DNA from 3 places in the Syntrophobotulus glycolicus DSM 8271 genome. Region 1 is predicted to be linked to each of the others. Evidence: riboswitches for the same ligand, from Rfam matches in the RefSeq annotation. Region 1 holds a riboswitch; each other region holds the start of a gene.
What was found. A riboswitch is a leader RNA that binds a small molecule or an ion and turns the genes downstream of it on or off. The one in region 1 is predicted to bind cyclic di-GMP.

Region 1 (5,962 bases):
GTTTGCATGGTTGCCAAAATATCCGTAAAATCCAACTGCGGTTTTTGATGATCTCGCGGCGTAAAAAATTCCTCTTGTATTTGCAGGTTTGATGTGCGGGATAGTTTGAATAAGCGAAAATCATTTCTTTTATGGCAATACCCTTGCCAATACCACTGACTGCTTTTCAATACAAGCTGATAGGGCTCGGCTGTCCGTGCGGTTTTATTTCCGTAGCGGTCTGCATATTCAAAGGAAAGCAGCTTGCTTTCCCGCAAAGCTGTTTTGATCATTTCTAAATCGGGTTGTCTGTTTCTGTTGCCCATCCACGGATTTAAGTCTATGTCTATTTGATTTGCTTTTAATGCAACGTCTTTCGCTCTGCCGGCGGGGATAAAGCTCTTGACTTTGGCAAGGGCGTTTACCAGTTCATCACCCCGTATTATCTTGGAAAGACTGGAAAGCCCCATCAAGATCGCGGAAAGGTCGGCCGTCGAAAAAACCGTTCGATCAAGCTTGTATTCCTGCATGATTTCAAAGCCGCCGCCTACTCCCGATGCCCCGCGCACAGGAATACCCGCCATGTTGATCGTGTCTATGTCGCGGTAGATTGTGCGGGGTGAAACTTCAAACAGATCTGCTAACTCCTGTGCGCCTACCCGCTCTCGATCAAGGAGTATCATAATCATGCTGACCAGCCTGTCAACTTTCATCTGACAGCCTCCCTTTCAAATTTCTTTTGATCCTTATTGATTGTTGCCATACTGTTGTCAACAATTACACAGTACAATAAAAAAGCAAACAAATCAATCTACCGATCAGGAGGAGACACGATGCAAAAAAAAGCCTTAGTCATCATTGATCTTCAAAATGACATAACAAAAAATTATAAGGATATTATTGGCAATATCAATAAAGCGATTGATTGGGCCGTCAAGCATGATCTTCATGTTATTTATCTAAGGCATGAAAATTTATCAGCCGGTACGAGGACGTTTAAACCCCAGACCTCTGGGTCTGAATTCGTTTCGGACTTGAACATCGTATCAAAAAATGTTTTTACAAAATACAAAGGAAACGCCTTAAGCAGTGAAGAATTTACAGACTTTATTCGTAAAAATGAACTCTGTGATTTCTACATAACAGGAGCAGATGCTGTTGCTTGTGTTAAATCAACCTGTTACAACTTACGCAAAGCAAATTATGGCGTTAATGTTTTATCAGATTGCATTACCAGCTATGATAAAAGGAAAATTGACGAAATGCTGCGTTATTACGAACGTAAAGGCAGTAAAATCATTCGTTTAAATGACTTGTTAACCTGATCACATCTTTGACGCACAGAAACCTGACTGAACTCAGTCGATGAAGAAGGCCGACTGACCTTGGCTTAGCTCTGAACGGCGAACGATAATACATCCGGGCACAATACTTGAAAACTTCCCATTGTTCTGTCCGAAGTGCAAACAGGAAGCCTTAATCAAGGTCCGACAATTCAATCCATTAGTTACCAAAGAGCCAGACACTAAGACGCAGAGCCGATAACCGTGATTGAGCTCACCGTTATCGGCTCTTTCTCTATGGTGACTGTATTCCACACTACACAACTGCTGACCGTTTTCGCTAGGAAAAGAAAACCTTTGTTTAGGACGGTTATCGTCTGCCTGTCCGTTCGCCCGTACCCTTCTCCTGTCCGTTTATTTCGCTAAGCCGCCCCTTTTCGCTTTCTCGATCTCCCTTCATCACTGGTCATTCCTCTTCAGATTTTCAATTCCAGCAAGGCTTTAACCGCCTCCAGCGCAGCATTGGGAACCGCCGCCGGGCCGCCGAAAACGCCGGCTTCTTTGACTTTCCCTTTGACCGATTTCAGCAGTTGTTCCTGTTCCTCCGTCAGACCACTCTTCCCGGCTTCACCCGCTAGGACCAGCCAGCCGCCGCTCCGCCAACCAGGATGGTCCGTGTCACCTTCAGCTCGGCCAAAGCTTTGGCTGTTGCTTCCGGCAGCCGGTCCGCTGTGCTGTCCGCATAAAGGATGGGTACTCCTTATATGGCGTATTCATAGGTGTTCCCCCTATAGGGGTCTGGCGGCACAGTGGTACGGCGGAGCGGCGCATGGCTCGCAATGACGCTTGACGTTTCCGCAGCTTATGGCGTAACGGATGAATGTGCATGGCCGCCCCGCCGCAGTAGCTCTGCCGCCAGACCAAATCAATCAATTCAGCGGTAGCTATTTTGAAAAACATCCTATTTGACCACGCATCCCGGATGTCAGGGGGGCAACATCGGGCCGCGACGGTAAACCGTCCCGCATGAAAGCTCTTCCCGGCCTTTCCCAGCCGGGGCGACGCTTCCCCTGCGCAGTTTTTTTGGCAGCCAAGCTATCATAGCGTTAGATGCGCCTTAGACCCTATAGCTTTGGCATCCCCGTTTTTCAGCGGGTTTGCCCTTAGCGATATTTTGTTACCGTTACTTTGGTTTTCTCGCACCGTCCGGCCCTATCTCATAGCCGTCCACTTTGGTGCTTTTGGCAAGGGAGGCGTCGGCATAGAAGTAATACCATTTGCCGTCGATCTGGAGCCACTTGCCGGCAACCATGATGCCGTAAGTGTCGAAGTAATAGCGTTTGTTGTTGCCGTTCGCGCCGATGTCCCACCAGCCGGTGATCCGGATGTTGCCGGAATAGAAGTACCAGTTGCCGCCATCCTGCACCCAGCCGGTCTTGAGCGTTCCGTTTGTTTCAAAGAAATACTTCACGCCGTCGATGGTTTGTGTTCCAGTAACCGCTTTGCCGTCCCTGTAATAGAGATACTGTCCGGCGTCGTTTTTCGCCCAGCCCTGGGCCGTGGCGGGGTCGATGGTCAGCTTGATGTAGCGGTGGAGCATGGAGGAAAACTCCGCGCGGGTGGCGCTGGACTTGGGATTAAACCTGTTGCCTGTGCCGCCCATCATGATGCCCGCCTGCTGTATGGCGGTTACTGCCGTTTTGTACACGCTGCCGATGCTGGAAGCGTCCGCATAAGTTGTCGCCTCACGGGTAATAGGGAGCTTATAGCCGGTGGCTTTTGCATAGTTTGCGAAGATCACAGCGATTTCCTCACGGGTAATCGCCCGGTCAGGCGCAAACTGCTGGCTGCCAATGCCCTGAATGATGCCTTTTTTATACGCCCACTCAATGTAGGGGCGGAAGGCGCTGTCTGCTTTCACATCGGTGAAGCTGTTGATGGTGTATGCTTTGGTATCCACATTTGCCAGTCCGCCGAGAGCCGTTACCAGCATCCCGCGCGTCATGGCGGTGTCAGGTGCAAAGGTAGTCTCCGAGGTGCCGGAGAGAAGTCCTCTGCCGACCGCATAATCAATGGCTTCCTTGGCCCAATGCTTCCCGATATCCGTGAACTTCGCACTCGGCGCCGTATAGCCTACGCCGTACACCGAGAAATGATTGGTGGGGATTAGGATTCCTCCTGCGTTTGCGTCATAAGCCGAACCGTCGATGCGGACCGGTTTGCCGTTTGCGTCCACATATGTGCCGAACAGATAACCCACGGCTTCTCCGCTCGCCGGCGTGTAGGGGATGGAAAGGGTCGCTGTGCCGCTGCCAAGGTTGGTGATGTTCACGGTCTTGCCGTCCTTGACATAGCTGATCGTAATGTTATATACCGGCCTGTTTCCAATAAGAGCCCTGGCTTCGTCGGAAAGCCCGGTCGCCGGGGTGAAGCTGATCGTAACATTGCCTCCGCTCTGCTTCTGGATTTCCTTGAGTGCAGCGAGATCAAGTCCGAGGGAAACCGGCGCACCGTTTATCTCAAGGCTGGTTACTCCAGCGTTCACAAGACTATTCAGAGAGCTTTGTGTCAGGGTTGTTGTCAGGGAAGTTGCTCCCTGCGGCATGGTGACATTCAGCGCAACAGAGGTTCCGTTTGCGGTTTTGCCCTGCGCTTTGGCGTCGGCCTGCGCTTTGGCGATAGCGTCAGTAATGGTTTTATCCGAAATTACGGCGCTGGCTGCGCCGCCTGTACCCGCTGTTGCCGTGACGGGAGCAGACGCCGTAACAGGTTGGTCAGGTTTCTTTTCGGGTGTTGTTGTCGGGGTGCCTGGCGTGTAGGAACCACCGCCGCCATGACCGTTTCCGCCTCCGCCGCTGTAGCTCCAGTTGGCGTACAAATCCACGTTGGAAGAGATAACGCTGGAGCTTGTGTACCTCGTTCCCGAGCCGCTTTGGCCAGCGAACCAGCCGCCGAACGTATAGCCGCTACGCGCTGGATTTGCCGGCCAGCTGCCGCCAAGCGCGGAGCCGTTGAGCACGCTTCTGCTTGTGTACAGCGCACCGTTGCTGTAAAAGTTTACGGTGAAACTGGTCTGGGCGGAATCCGACGGCATGGCCGACGCACTTGCCTCCGCGCCATTGCCGGCGCTGTTGACCGCCCGCACCTTGAAGGTGTATTCCGTTCCGTTTGTCAGGCCAGTAAATTCGTAGGAGGTATACAGCCCGGCACTCGTCCAGTCCGCGCCGTTGTCTTTGGACACCTCATATCGGATGATGCTGCTGCCGCCGTTGCTCATGGTCGCATCCCAGTTGAGGATCACCCGCGCGAAACCGGGCGAGGCGGTGAAGTTTCTTGGGACGGTTGGCACAGAGGGGGCGGCTGTCGGCGTTGCCATCCGGCTTGCTTCCGCTCCGCTGCCGGCGCTGCTTACCGCCCGCACCTTGAAGGCATACTCCGTTCCGTTTGTCAGGTTAATAAACATGTAGGAGGTGGTCAGTCCCACATTGATCCAGCTTGCCCCGCCGTCGCTGGATACCTGGTAGCCGGTGACCGCGCTGTCGCCGCTGCTTGCGGGAGCTGTCCAGCTTAAGGTAACCCGACCATTGCCGGGGGTTGCGGTAAGGGTTTGCGGTGCAGACGGAACGTTTCCGCCAGGTGTGCCGCCATCCGGGTCCTTCACCTTGACTATGCTTTCATATTGTCCGTTGTAAATCCAATATCCCCCGGATACGTTTTCCTTGGCGTCCTTTGCCCGCACAGCATTGTCGATATTCAGGTAATCCTGGCCGGAAACGACCCCATCCACGGTCACCGTGCTTTTCTCCGTCGCTGATGCGCTGCTAAAGCAGGCAACGCCGGTGCTGTTTGCTCCGGTTGCGGCGGCATCGCCTTTTACAATCACTGTGCCGCCCGAGCCATTCTCCGCAAGCTCTGCGGAAACACCCACGGCATACGCACCTGCCGCAGTCACAGCGCCGTTAACCGTGGCGGTGCTTTGCCCGGCGGCGCTGACGCCGGTGGCATAGGCTCCCGTGACCGTAACATTCTGCGCGGTGGCCGTTCCGTTTCCGTCGTTCATGCTTCCGGCCGACAGGCCGATTACGTTTTCCCCTTCAAGGTGAATATCGCCGCCCACCGTAACCGTCGAATCCTGCCCCGCAAGCGCTCCGATGGCGTAGTCACAGGGATTGCCGCTCAGCGTTCGGATGTCGCCGGTGACGGTGATTTGGCTGCCTTCTCCCTCGCTGTTTTGATACCGGGCATGGGCACCGTACACATAATAATGACCAGGGTGGGGCTGACCCGGATTTTTGATGAGGATATCGCTCACCCGCGCCCTGCCGCCGTTTATCGCTTCAACGCCGCGCCTTTCGCCGCAGACGGTGAACCTGCCCTCACCCGTATAGCTTACGCTGCCGTTATCCACCTTGAGGGAGGAGGCGGTGAGCCAATCGCCTGTGACTGTTCCGCTGGTGTCGATGACCAGATTCTTCCCGTTTAGATAAAAGGTGAGGGTTTTCTCTTCGACCACAACCGGCTCCTCGTACCGGATGTCAGCCGCCAGCACGATGGTTTTGTTGTCCACCGTGGGCGCAAGCGCGAAATCAAGCGCGCTTTTCAGGCTTGAGTATGCCACCCCGTCGATGGTGCAGACATAGGTCTGCGGATTGTCAAGCCGCACAGAAAGCGGCGAAGAGAAGGGAGAGGTTCCGTCGGCA
Region 2 (5,962 bases), 1.3 Mb from region 1:
GTGTAAAATCTCATCATAGGCTGGAAGAAATCGATAAAATGATTGCTGCTGCCAAAACGCATCAATTTATTTGTATTTTTGCTTTGCCCAGTTTCACAGCATATTTGATTGAACAATTAAAGGATGAACCGGAGATCATGGTTGGCGGGACCGTAGGATTTCCGTCCGGATGTGATACAACCGCCGCCAAGGTTTTTCAGGCGAAGGAATTGCTAAATATGGGCTGTGATGAGTTGGATATGGTGATTAATATTTCTCAGCTTAAATCCCAAAATGATGAGTTTGTTTTTCGGGATATCAAAGCAGTGACGGATGTTGCGGAAGGAAAACCTGTCAAAGCAATTCTTGAAGTGACATTGCTCACTGATGAAGAAATCGTAAGGGCCAGTAAAATCGCTATGGAGGCGGGAGTTTCTTTTATCAAAACAAGTACAGGATGGCTCCCGGAACCGACTACAGTTCGTCATATTAAACTGATAAAGGCAGCAATTCAAAATAAAACTAAAATTAAAGCGGCAGGTGGAATCAGAGATTTGAGTATACTGCTCGAAATGATGGAGGCGGGATGCAGCCGTTTTGGAATTGGACTGTCGTCTGCAATTAAAATTATGGAAAAGGCCCGCGGATAATAAAGAAAATCAGAGGACTGGCTCAAAAAATTTTGATTTTGGGTTCGGTTCTCTTTGTATAAGCGGATGTCCAAAGAACAAAAAAAGCTTTTTGGACATCCGCTTTATTGCCCGAAACATTATTATGTATCAATAAATATAAGCTGAAAATAACGAGATGACAGCGAAATAAAATCTAAACATTATGTATTATAATAATAAATTATAAATTGACTACTTAAACATTATAGATTATAATAGGAATAAATGAACTTGTGAAATATAACACAAAATAAGTTAAAGGAGTGGTTTATTATGAAGGGTTTTGCAATGTTAGGGATAGGACGTACGGGTTGGATTGAAAAGGAGAATCCCGTCTGTGGACCGTTAGACGCCATTTGCCGTCCAATTGCTCTTGCGCCGTGCACCTCTGATGTACACACAGTTTGGGCCGGTGCAATTGGAGATCGTCATGATATGATTCTTGGTCATGAGGCTGTCGGAGAAGTTGTCGAGGTTGGATCGCTGGTCAGAGCTTTTAAAGCGGGGGATAAAGTCATTGTTCCGGCGATTACTCCAGACTGGAATTCATTGGAGGCTCAGGGCGGCTATCAGATGCACTCCGGCGGACTGCTTGCGGGATGGAAATTTTCCAATTTCAAAGATGGCGTATTTGGAGAGCTGTTTCATGTAAACGACGCAGACGGAAACCTGGCTTTGCTGCCGAAAGGCATGGATCCTGCTGCGGCCTGCATGCTTTCTGATATGGTGCCGACGGGACTTCATGGCGTCGAACTTGCCGATGTCCAATATGGTGACAGTGTCGTGGTTGTTGGAATCGGTCCGGTGGGACTGATGGCGGTAGCAGGAACGGCCATACGGGGTGCGTCCCATATTTATGCCGTCGGATCTCGGCCCAATTGTATTCAACTTGCTAAAGAATACGGTGCTACCGATGTGATTAATTATCGCGAAGGTGATATTGTCGAGCAAATTTTGGCAAAGACAGAGGGGAAGGGTGTTGATCGAGTTATTATTGCGGGCGGAGATGTTGATACCTTTGATCAGGCAATCAGGATGCTGAAGCCAGGCGGCAGAATAGGGAATGTGAACTACTTGGGAGAAGGTGACTATATTAAGATTCCTCGTACGGAGTGGGGCTGCGGGATGAGTCATAAGGCGATTGCAGGCGGCTTAATGCCCGGAGGAAGATTGCGGATGGAAAAACTGGCTTCTCTTATGGAAACAGGAAGAATAGATCCAGGCAAGCTTGTTACGCATCATTTTGTAGGTTTTGAAAAAATTGAACAGGCTTTGATGCTGATGAAAGATAAGCCTAGAGATTTAATTAAACCGGTTATTACCATCGAGTGGTAACAAAGCATCAATGAATATGCTATTGACATGTTTTTCATGAACATAGTAAAATAAAGCAGTTAAGAGGGAGTAGTTATGAACTGCAGGGTCAACATACTGATGGATTAAACATCTGGCCATGCAACCTTTAAGGTTAACGAGACTTTTGACATAATCCGGGTTAAATCGGGTTATGTTAAAAGTTTTTTTATTTTTCAGCCTTTAAATAAAGAAGAACGGGACACAATAAGACAACTGAAAGGATGGACAAAAATGAACGGAACGATCTTGGCTGCTCTGATATCGGCAGGAGCGGTAACTCTGGCCGAAATGGGGGATAAAACGCAGCTTCTGGCGATGGCCTTTGCCACCAAATACAAAGCGTCAAAAGTATTGATCGGAGTCTTTATTGCAACGATCTTAAATCATGCCGGGGCAGTGGCCTTAGGCACTTTCATTACAAGGTATGAGGCAATTAATATCTGGGTTCAGGCCATTGCTTCCTTGTCTTTTATTCTTTTTGGCTTATGGACTATTCGCGGGGATAAGTTAGAGGGAGAAGACAAAAGAGAGACACGTTTTGGAGCCGTGGCCACAGTGGCCATAGCTTTCTTTATTGCGGAGCTGGGAGATAAGACTCAATTGGCTACAATTGCTTTGGCAACTAAATTTCCGGCCAATCCGTTTGGAGTCCTGATCGGCACAACCACAGGGATGCTTATTGCGGATGCGATAGGAATAGTTGTGGGAGTGGTCATGTCCAAAAAAATTCCTGAAAGAACAATCAAGCTGGTTTCTGCCGCCGCTTTTATCTTTTTCGGGCTGATCGGAAGCTACCAGGTGGCTTATCATAAGCTGCATCTGGCTCCCGCTCAAACCATAGCCTCTCTTTTGGGACTCATCTTGCTGACCGGTTTTGCCGCTTATTATCTGATGACAAAAGGGGACGCTAGCGGGAAAAGGTAATTTTTCCGGGACAGGATATTGTCCCGCAAGCGGCATAAAGTAAAAATAGAAAAATAAAACAAAAAAGGAAGGAAAAATTAAAAATAAGTCGAAATATAAAAATTGAAAAATAATGAATGCCAATTTTTAATAAAAAGGGTTGGAATATTAAGGGCAAACCTGTGGAAATGCAGGGACGCAAAGCTATGGGTCTAAAGATATGAGAGTATCAATGACTGCCAGGCCGCTATTAAGGCCGGCAAATAACAGCTTGCAGAGCTGTTATTTATTTTGAGAGTATTCCCTTGGTTCAATATGGGGGGTATAAAGGATGTTTAAACTTTTATTGATTTATACGGCTTTATTAATCTATCTGGGAATGGGAGTTTACGCGTATATTATCGGCAGTAAATCCAAGCTCAACCTTCTATTTGTAAGAATGAGCCTATTGTTTACGGGCGGCACATTAGTGGAGCTGTTTTTGCTGAATGTGAGTGAGCCCCAAATATATTATTTTCTGGTTCGGGTTGGAGAGTTAACCTGGCTGAATTATCCCGGACTGCTTTTGAGCATGGCACTGATTATCGGGCATAAAGAAGAGTGGGGCAATACTGTCGGCAAAAGATCAATGATTTTTTTGCCGGGAGTATTATTAAGTTTATACAACATTTTCATTAATACCTTTGAGAACAGGGCAACAGTCATTCCGGAAATTTTTTGGTGGCTGGAAATCATCTATATCTATATGTTTGATCTCATCAGTTTGGTCGTAATATGGAAATGGCGACAAAAATCTAAAGTGGCCAGAGAAAGAAAACAAATCAGGATTTTGTTTTCTTTCGGCATAATCACTTTACTTCTGACCTTATTTAATGATCTGGTTCTTCATTATACCTTGCGATATTCATCCTACTGGGATTATGTTATGTTCCTGATTCTCATCTTTGCAATTTTGTATACCAGTATCAAGTATAAAATGCTTAATATTTCCGCATTAATTTCCCCGGAGGATATCGTTGATAAGATCACGGACGTAGCAATCATTACTGATCCTCTGGGCAATATTTTAAGAATTAATGAAAGAGGCAGTCAATTATTAGGGTATGAAAAAAATAAGCTTGCCGGAAGTAGATTAGAACAAATCATTGAGGTTAAATTTAATGATTTATGGCAGAAGGCGGCAAAGGACAAACAGGTCTTGATTGAAGAAATCAACGGAAGGACTTATTTTGGCACAAAGATTCCGATCAGTCTTCATGTTTCCATCGTTCATGATCAGGCAGGGGACGCTGTCGGCACGGTAATGATTTGTCAGGATAAATCTTTGATCAAGGAGCTCCAATCTGAAATCAAAGAACGCAAAGAAAAAGAACGTGAATTAGCTTATATCAGCCTGCATGATCCCCTGACAGGTATCCTGAACAGGAATTCTTTTGAACAAAATTTGGTTAAGCTGGAGAGCGGTATTTTTAGTCATTATGGAATCATCATCTGTGATGTTGATGGCCTGAAATTGATTAACGATACATTAGGACATGAAGTAGGAGACAAGATCCTGATTGCCGCGGCTCAATCCATCAAGCAGTCCACCACTGCCGGAGAACATTTATTCCGGATTGGAGGAGATGAGTTTGCTGTACTTGTTTATAATGAGTCGGAAGAATATGTCAACAGTATCTGCAGAAAAATTATGAATTGGGCAAATGAGTACAACAGGGAAAATCCTCAGCTGCTCTTAAATATTTCTATGGGCTATGCTGTCTGTAATAACAGAAACAAAAAAGCGAACGAACTGTATAAAGAAGCAGATGATCATATGTATCGAGAGAAGCTGAACCATATTAATAGTGTCAGAAATAATGCGGTCAAGGCATTAATGAAGACCCTGGAGGCCAGGGATTTTATTACAGAAGGACATGCCGACAGGATGAGAAATATGGTCATGGAATTAGGGAGGTATCTTGGCGTACCGGAAAATAGAATAAATGATCTGGACCTATTGGCCCAGTTTCATGATCTGGGCAAGGTTGGAATATCGGATAATATTCTCTTTAAGCCTGCTGCATTGACAGAAGAAGAAATGACGGAAATGAAAAGGCACAGTGAAATAGGATATAGAATCGCACAATCCCTGCCGGAGCTGAACAGTATCTCAAAGTACATCCTTATGCATCACGAAAGATGGGATGGAGCAGGATATCCTTTAGGGATCAAAGGGGAGGCGATTCCTCTGGAATGCAGAATTCTATCCATCATTGATACATATGACGCGATGACAAATGACAGGCCTTACCGCAAAGCAATGTCTAAGGATGAGGCGATAACCGAAATCACAAAAAATTCCGGGACCCAATTCGATCCCTTTCTGGTATCAAAATTTTTGGAAATGATGGATAACAGGATAGTGGAGACAAAGCTAAAAATCACAGAAAGTTCCACCTGTGTTATAATGTGAAGAAGAAATCAAGAAGGAGTGCTTCTTTAGATGCGGATACTTTATTATGATTGTTTTGCGGGAATTAGCGGGGACATGCATCTTGCGGCACTTCTTGACCTTGGGGTGCCTGAGGAGTATTTGCTGAAGGAATTGGCTAAGCTGGGGCTGGCAAATGAGTATCAGTTTCTGGTCAGGAGAGATGAACGCGGAGGGATATGCGGAAACAGGGTTGAAATCCTGAGCATATGCGAGATAGACGAGGGCAAGCAGCGCCATTACGGAGAAATCAGGGAAATCATCAAAAAAAGCAAGTTAACCGAGTATGTTCGGGATTTAAGTCTGGCTATGTTCACCCGGCTGGCTGAAAGCGAGGCCAAAATTCACGGAACCACCATTGAAGAGGTGCATTTTCACGAGGTAGGCGCAATAGACTCTATCATTGACATTGTCGGGGCGGCCGTTTGTCTGGATTATCTAAAACCGGATAAAATATTGTCCTCCAAAATAGAGCTTGGCGGCGGCTTTGTTGAGTGTGCCCATGGAATACTTCCTGTGCCGGTGCCTGCTGTATTGGAGCTGCTTTCAGGGGTTCCGGTAACTTCGGGGAAAGTGATGA
Region 3 (5,962 bases), 1.4 Mb from region 1:
GCAAATCGTACGGTAACACCTTCTCTATTTATTCATCGACCCCAACCATAACGGAAGTAGCTTTAACGACGGCATAGGCTTCTCCCCCCACCTTCAGTCCAAGCTCTTTAACGGCCTCGAGGGAAATTGTTGCGGCTACTTTGTTTCCTGCGCCAATATCTAATACAACAATAGCATTGACAGCTCCTTCATTAATAGAAACAACTTTGCCTTTCCACTGATTCCTGGCACTGATTTTCATGACTTATCCCTCCCAATGTAATTTAATACCTCTATCTTAGCAATAATTACTATGGTTGACAAATATTTCGGGTATGATTTCATAATATTGGGTTTCTGAGCTCTTGCCCACCGCCTTTTACACCCGCCCTTCTTTCCTTGAATATACTATGGCTATCAATGCAATGATTGGAGTGGGTCACTTTGGACTACTGGATTGAAGTAGAGCAGGGAGTTCGGATTTATGTCAATGACATCAATCCATCCGGACATAGCCCCATCTTGTTTATGCACGGCTGGCCGGCAAATCATCACTTGTTTGAGTACCAGTATGATCAGCTTTTACAGCGGGGGTACCGCTGTCTGGGAATGGATGTCAGGGGTTTCGGACAATCCGATAAACCCTTGTACGGCTACGACTACAACCGGTCTGCCGACGATATCCGCTGCGTGGTAGAAGCAATGACGCTGAATAACTTTACCCTGCTTGGGCACTCTACCGCCGGGGCAGTTGCCGTCCGCTATATGAAACGCCACGAGGGATATGGAGTTTCCAAGCTTGTCCTCTGTGCCGCCGCTGCTCCCAGTCTCATTCAACGCCCGAACTTTCCCTATGGACTAAACGAAATGGCGGTAACCAACATAATCCAGGGTACATATCGCGACCGTCCGGATATGCTGAGAGACTTTGGAGAGATATTCTTCCACAACAAAGTGTCCGAACCTTTTGCCAGCTGGTTTCTTCAAATGGGTCTGCAAGCCGCAAGCTGGTCTACGGTCCAAGTGGCTAAGGCGTGGCTTTCAGAGGTACTCTTTGACGATCTTGCCTTTGTGAATATTCCGACCCTTATTCTCCACGGCATTCATGACAGAGTCTGTTTATTCCGTTTGGGTGTTGCTCAACATCAGGGAATAAAAGGCTCCATCTTTGTTCCGTTCAAGAATAGTGGTCATGGCCTGTTTTATGACGAAAAAGAAAAATTCAACGATCAGCTGATGCGGTTTGTCGGATAGGGATTTTTTCTCGTTTTTATCCCCATTGAATATTTCAAGGTCCGGTATTCCCTTGGTCTGCCACGGAGGTGTCATTGACAATGCCCACAATGTTTAATTGATTTTCTTTTGACAGGTCGACTAATTCAGAATTCACATAGATGATCGGCCTTGTGATGTTGTATTTGGGGATATGAATGACCTTCCCTGTCTCACCTGAGTTTAGCAATACCTGCGAACCTACATAATGAAAGATCAGGTTATTGACAAAAGTGTTCATGATGCTGATATCGTAAGTAGTTAATCCTTCCGTCATCAGGATATCAAGTGCCGTGAAGGGCGTGTATTTGCCCCTGTATTCCCTGTCGGAAGTCAACGCGTCATAGGTATCGGCAATTGAAACAATTTTTGTGTTCATATTCAGCTGCCTTCCGGTATATCTGTTCGGATAACCGGACCCATCTTCTCTTTCATGATGCAAGAGAACCCCTACCTTTATATCAGAATCCATGGAAATGATTTCTTTGATCATGTTATAGCCGTACATTGCATGTTTTTGGATCACCTTAAGTTCTTCAGAACACAATTTTTCTTTTTTGTTCAGTAAATCGAGCGGAATTTTAGTTTTGCCGATGTCATGGAGCAACCCTGTCTTAATAATGTTTTTTGTCTTTTTTTCGGTTAAATTCATCCATCTGCAAATCAGTGCCGAATAAAATGCTACATTTAAGCTGTGCTCGAATGTATAATTATCATGATTTTTTATATCACAAAGAAATTTCACAAGGTATTGGTTACACGCCATCTCACTAAAAATGAAATCGCTGATCATGTCAAGATTATTGATGTCGGCTTGATCATCATTCGACAAATTTTGGATTATCTTTTTAAGCGTTTTTATGTTATTCTCATAGTTTTCATAAAACTCATCAAGCTCCGGATCAATACCGGCGGATTGTCTTTTCTGCGCTGCCCTGAATATCCAAAAATCTTTGATCCCCATATTAATGAGGTTTTTCAGGATATATTCATTGATTATGGTATTTTTTGCTACAATGAGCAAACCATATTGATTGAATATATCAACAGCTACCTGATCTCCGATTTTGCAAGTAAAAGGTGATGCTTTAATCTTAATCATATAACCACCTTAAAGTATAATGTTCTTCCGTAAAACTCATCTAAGATATCTTAAACATCTAAGGCAGAATATTAATAAAAAGACAAATAAAATAAATCGTATTTATTTTATTTATTCGATTTTATTAATAATAAATAAAAGTCATAGCCCCCATAAGAGCGCCATGACTTTAAAATCACATTGTTATACGATTTTATGGCAACCCGGCTATCATGGTTAGATTACTTTAGACCCGTGGCTTTGTGTCCCTGTCTTTCGACAGGTTTACTCTTATCATATTTTTTCACATCTCTGTGCTTATGGTCACAATAATATATAGGACCAAAGAACTACACATTTATATCAGGTTACAATAAACGGGGAGAAAAGTCAACAAAATTCTTACTTTTTTTCACATTATATCCGTTTGTTGCTAATGAAGGCGAATCTGCGTTTTATTTACAAATATTTCGTTGTTGGTTTTAAGTATGGCTTCTCAATTTACAAACTGGCATCTCACCCCTTCTATCAGTTCATTGATCATCAATGCAATATATACTTTACATAAAGCAATTTATAATATATATTATAAGCATTAGGAGGTTTCCAATGAAAAATAAGCGAATGAAAATCGCCCGAATGGAATGTGATATGAAGCAAGAGGATTTAGCGAAAGCTGTAGGTGTCACACGCCAAACAATAGGGATGATTGAATCTGGGAATTACAATCCTACTCTTAATCTTTGCATAGCAATCTGTAAAGCGCTCGGCAAAACTTTAGATGGATTATTTTGGGAGGAATCGCAATGAAAAGAAAACACGGGTCAGATGAAAGAATTCTAATACAAAGCAGGAAAGTATTGAGTGAGGGATATACCCTTTTGATGATTATGCTTCTTGTATCTATCCTTGTGCAGCAGTTTCTGTTCGACGCTCCATTTGAACAGTATGCCGTTGAATTCATATGCTTTTTTGGTGTATACATTTATATTGTCATTCGAAGGTTAATGCTGGGAGTCAATCTGTTCGGCGACAAGGATACGACCAAAAAAATGACCTTACTGAATAGCCTAGTCACCGGGTTTATCATAACGATAATGAACGGTGTTCTGAACTATACCAAATATACGGAGAGCGCTAAAGAGCAGTTGGGATTTTTTATCATTACACTGTTGATTGTCTTTACGTGCGCAACTATTGGTTCATCCGTTATGTTGTCGATTCTCAATCATTTTAACAATAAAAAGCAACTGCAGATTCAGAAAAGATTGGATGAAGAAGAACGAGAAGACTAAGAAGAGGGGCTTTTGGGGGCTGAAAGAAAAAATAAGCTTATTTTCTTTTATAAGCAATCGCATCAATCTGCACATGAAGTCCATCCGGTCCGCCCCGATGGGCAAACTCAGTGCTTATCGTCTTTCTGGCCGGATACCTTTCTTTGAATCTTTCCTTAAAGACTCTCTCCATGACCGGGATATTCCACGGATCACGCATCATTACGTTTACCTGTACTACCGCGTCCAGGGTCAGTCCAATGGTCTCCAGGCGTTTGTTCATATCATCCAATGCGCCGTTGACTTGTGCTTCTATCGATCCGCCAATATTACCGACGCAAAAGGTCAGAAAGACAAAATCACCGGCTTCCACGATCCCCGAAAAGGCAAACTCCTCGTTTATCAGGCTTCTTTTAATCGTATCCATAATAAAGCTCCTTTCAAATGCTTTCACATCATCAAGGATAACAGGTCAATGACGACACCTGGCTGTCGTCTATTTTCAAGAATCATAATTTTTCAGGATTTTGTTTGCGGTATCAAGCAATTTTTTCTTTAATTGATCCGGCTCAAGCACAACCACCTGATCGCCGAACCCCATAATTACAGAAAACCATAGACGTTCTTTCTCCGGCAGGTACATCTCATAAATAAAACCACCATCCTCAAGCTCCTCGGCTATACTGCCGTTTAAATACTCCAACACTTGCTGTCTGACAGCGGGTTTACAATATAACTTTATCTTTAAATACCGCCGGATATCTCCACCTGTGCATTCCTCCAGAATGCGGGCGGTGTCCAGGTGCCTGCACGAAAAGGGCCTGTTTTTATGTTCCGCCCGGGTAATCCTCGCCAGTTTGAAGAGACGATAGTCCTTTTTCTTTTGACAATAGGCAAGAAGATACCACGAATACCATTTATATGTGAGCAACAGCGGTTCAACATCCCTTGCAGATACGCGGCTGTCCGCGTCGGAATAATCGATCTGAACAATAGTTTCTGTCCATATGGCTTTTTCCAGCAGGGAAAATGTCCTTTCCAGGTTATCCCCTTCCCGCAAGACGCCAAAATCCAGCGCCACACTCTGTCTCAATGATGAAACGGTAGAGAGCACCTTTTCAAGAGTCGAGTCGGCTTTTCCCTTTATGTATGCGGAACAAAAACCTTTCAGAGCAATAATGATGTTTTGGTAGTCTTCTTTGCTATATATTTGCTTATCCAGAGAAAAAGTTTCCGCAATACTGTACCCGCCAGCGGATCCATGGTATGTTACGATGGGAATTCCCGCCAGACAAAGCGTCTCAATGTCCCGCTGGATGGTTCGTTTAGAAACCTCAAAACGGTCAGCCAGTGTTTTGGCATTGACTATTTTATGGTTAAGCAGACATGTTGTTATCCCAAGTAATCTATCTATCCTCATCGTCTATTTCTCCAATATGAAAAGCAATAATCACAATCCTGTATTCGTGCCTGCCTATCTGTCTCAATTATAGTCTTTAATTTGGGAAAAAAGAAATTATCCTTTTGTGCGGATTTATCACCAGCCTTTGGAAAGAATTTACCGTCTATTTGCTCTCATCTTGATAGAAAATTTAAATACTATATTACTTTTTTCAACCTTTTGCCACGAACATCGTTCATCATTTCCATCATTGCCGTCATCAGCACAGTCAATATCATTAAGTAAAACGGGTATAGGCTGATATCGATTTTTTCAGCCAAAAACCCAAAAAACGGAGCCATGAATGTCGTTCCTACATATGCACATGCCATTTGCACCCCCATGATTGACTGTGATCTTTCTGCACCAAAATTGTCGGGAGTCTCATGCAATAAACTTGGATAAATGGGCGCGCATCCTAATCCCACAAGGACCAGCCCGCTAAGCATGGATATATTTCCAAGCGGAAGCAGCATAGACACAATACCCATCCCGGCGATCATCTGTCCGATACGGATCATATTTTTATCCCCGAGTTTCTCCGTGATGAAACCGCTCAAAAATCTTCCGGCAGTTATCCCAAGGTAAAACAAAGATGCCCATTTTGCCGCTGTTTCTGAATTGATCCCCTTATATAAGACCATATAACTGCTTGCCCAAAGACCTGCAGTCGATTCCAGAGCACAGTACAGAAAAAAAGCTGTGAAAATTGCCTTTGCACCAGGAAGTCTCAAGATTTCCCGCAAACTAAGGCTTTTTGTTCTTTCTGCTTTTGCTTCTCCTTCTTTTTTCTTTGTTTTCCATAAAGGCAAAGAAAATGCCAGGCAAATCGCTAAAATGATTTGCATCATGCCTATGACCTGATATCCTGAGTTCCATTTTAAACCACTGGTTAAGCATAAACCCATGATATAT

Region 2: another riboswitch for cyclic di-GMP. It lies ahead of SGLY_RS17300 (histidine kinase N-terminal 7TM domain-containing diguanylate cyclase/phosphohydrolase); the one in region 1 lies ahead of SGLY_RS17870 (hypothetical protein).
Region 3: another riboswitch for cyclic di-GMP. It lies ahead of SGLY_RS15955 (HD-GYP domain-containing protein); the one in region 1 lies ahead of SGLY_RS17870 (hypothetical protein).

Annotation. Positions count from the first base shown of each region.
Region 1 is NC_015172.1:1,221,910-1,227,871, reverse strand. It holds gene SGLY_RS06150 (helix-turn-helix transcriptional regulator) at 1-692, opposite strand, end outside; gene SGLY_RS06145 (cysteine hydrolase family protein) at 813-1,304, shown strand; partial or broken gene SGLY_RS17500 (cysteine-rich KTR domain-containing protein) at 1,363-1,524, shown strand; gene SGLY_RS17870 (hypothetical protein) at 1,947-2,222, opposite strand; cyclic di-GMP riboswitch class I at 2,345-2,434, opposite strand; gene SGLY_RS17055 (S-layer homology domain-containing protein) at 2,446-5,962, opposite strand, start outside.
Region 2 is NC_015172.1:3,346,552-3,352,513, reverse strand. It holds gene deoC (deoxyribose-phosphate aldolase) at 1-629, shown strand, start outside; gene SGLY_RS16570 (NAD(P)-dependent alcohol dehydrogenase) at 924-1,985, shown strand; gene SGLY_RS16565 (TMEM165/GDT1 family protein) at 2,238-2,930, shown strand; cyclic di-GMP riboswitch class I at 3,073-3,161, shown strand; gene SGLY_RS17300 (histidine kinase N-terminal 7TM domain-containing diguanylate cyclase/phosphohydrolase) at 3,241-5,364, shown strand; gene larC (nickel pincer cofactor biosynthesis protein LarC) at 5,395-5,962, shown strand, end outside.
Region 3 is NC_015172.1:3,223,157-3,229,118, forward strand. It holds gene SGLY_RS15945 (TOBE domain-containing protein) at 29-241, opposite strand; gene SGLY_RS15950 (alpha/beta fold hydrolase) at 424-1,233, shown strand; gene SGLY_RS15955 (HD-GYP domain-containing protein) at 1,268-2,353, opposite strand; cyclic di-GMP riboswitch class I at 2,548-2,632, opposite strand; gene SGLY_RS15960 (helix-turn-helix transcriptional regulator) at 2,942-3,142, shown strand; gene SGLY_RS15965 (DUF6773 family protein) at 3,139-3,627, shown strand; gene SGLY_RS15970 (RidA family protein) at 3,665-4,033, opposite strand; gene SGLY_RS15975 (helix-turn-helix transcriptional regulator) at 4,109-5,026, opposite strand; gene SGLY_RS15980 (MFS transporter) at 5,206-5,962, opposite strand, start outside.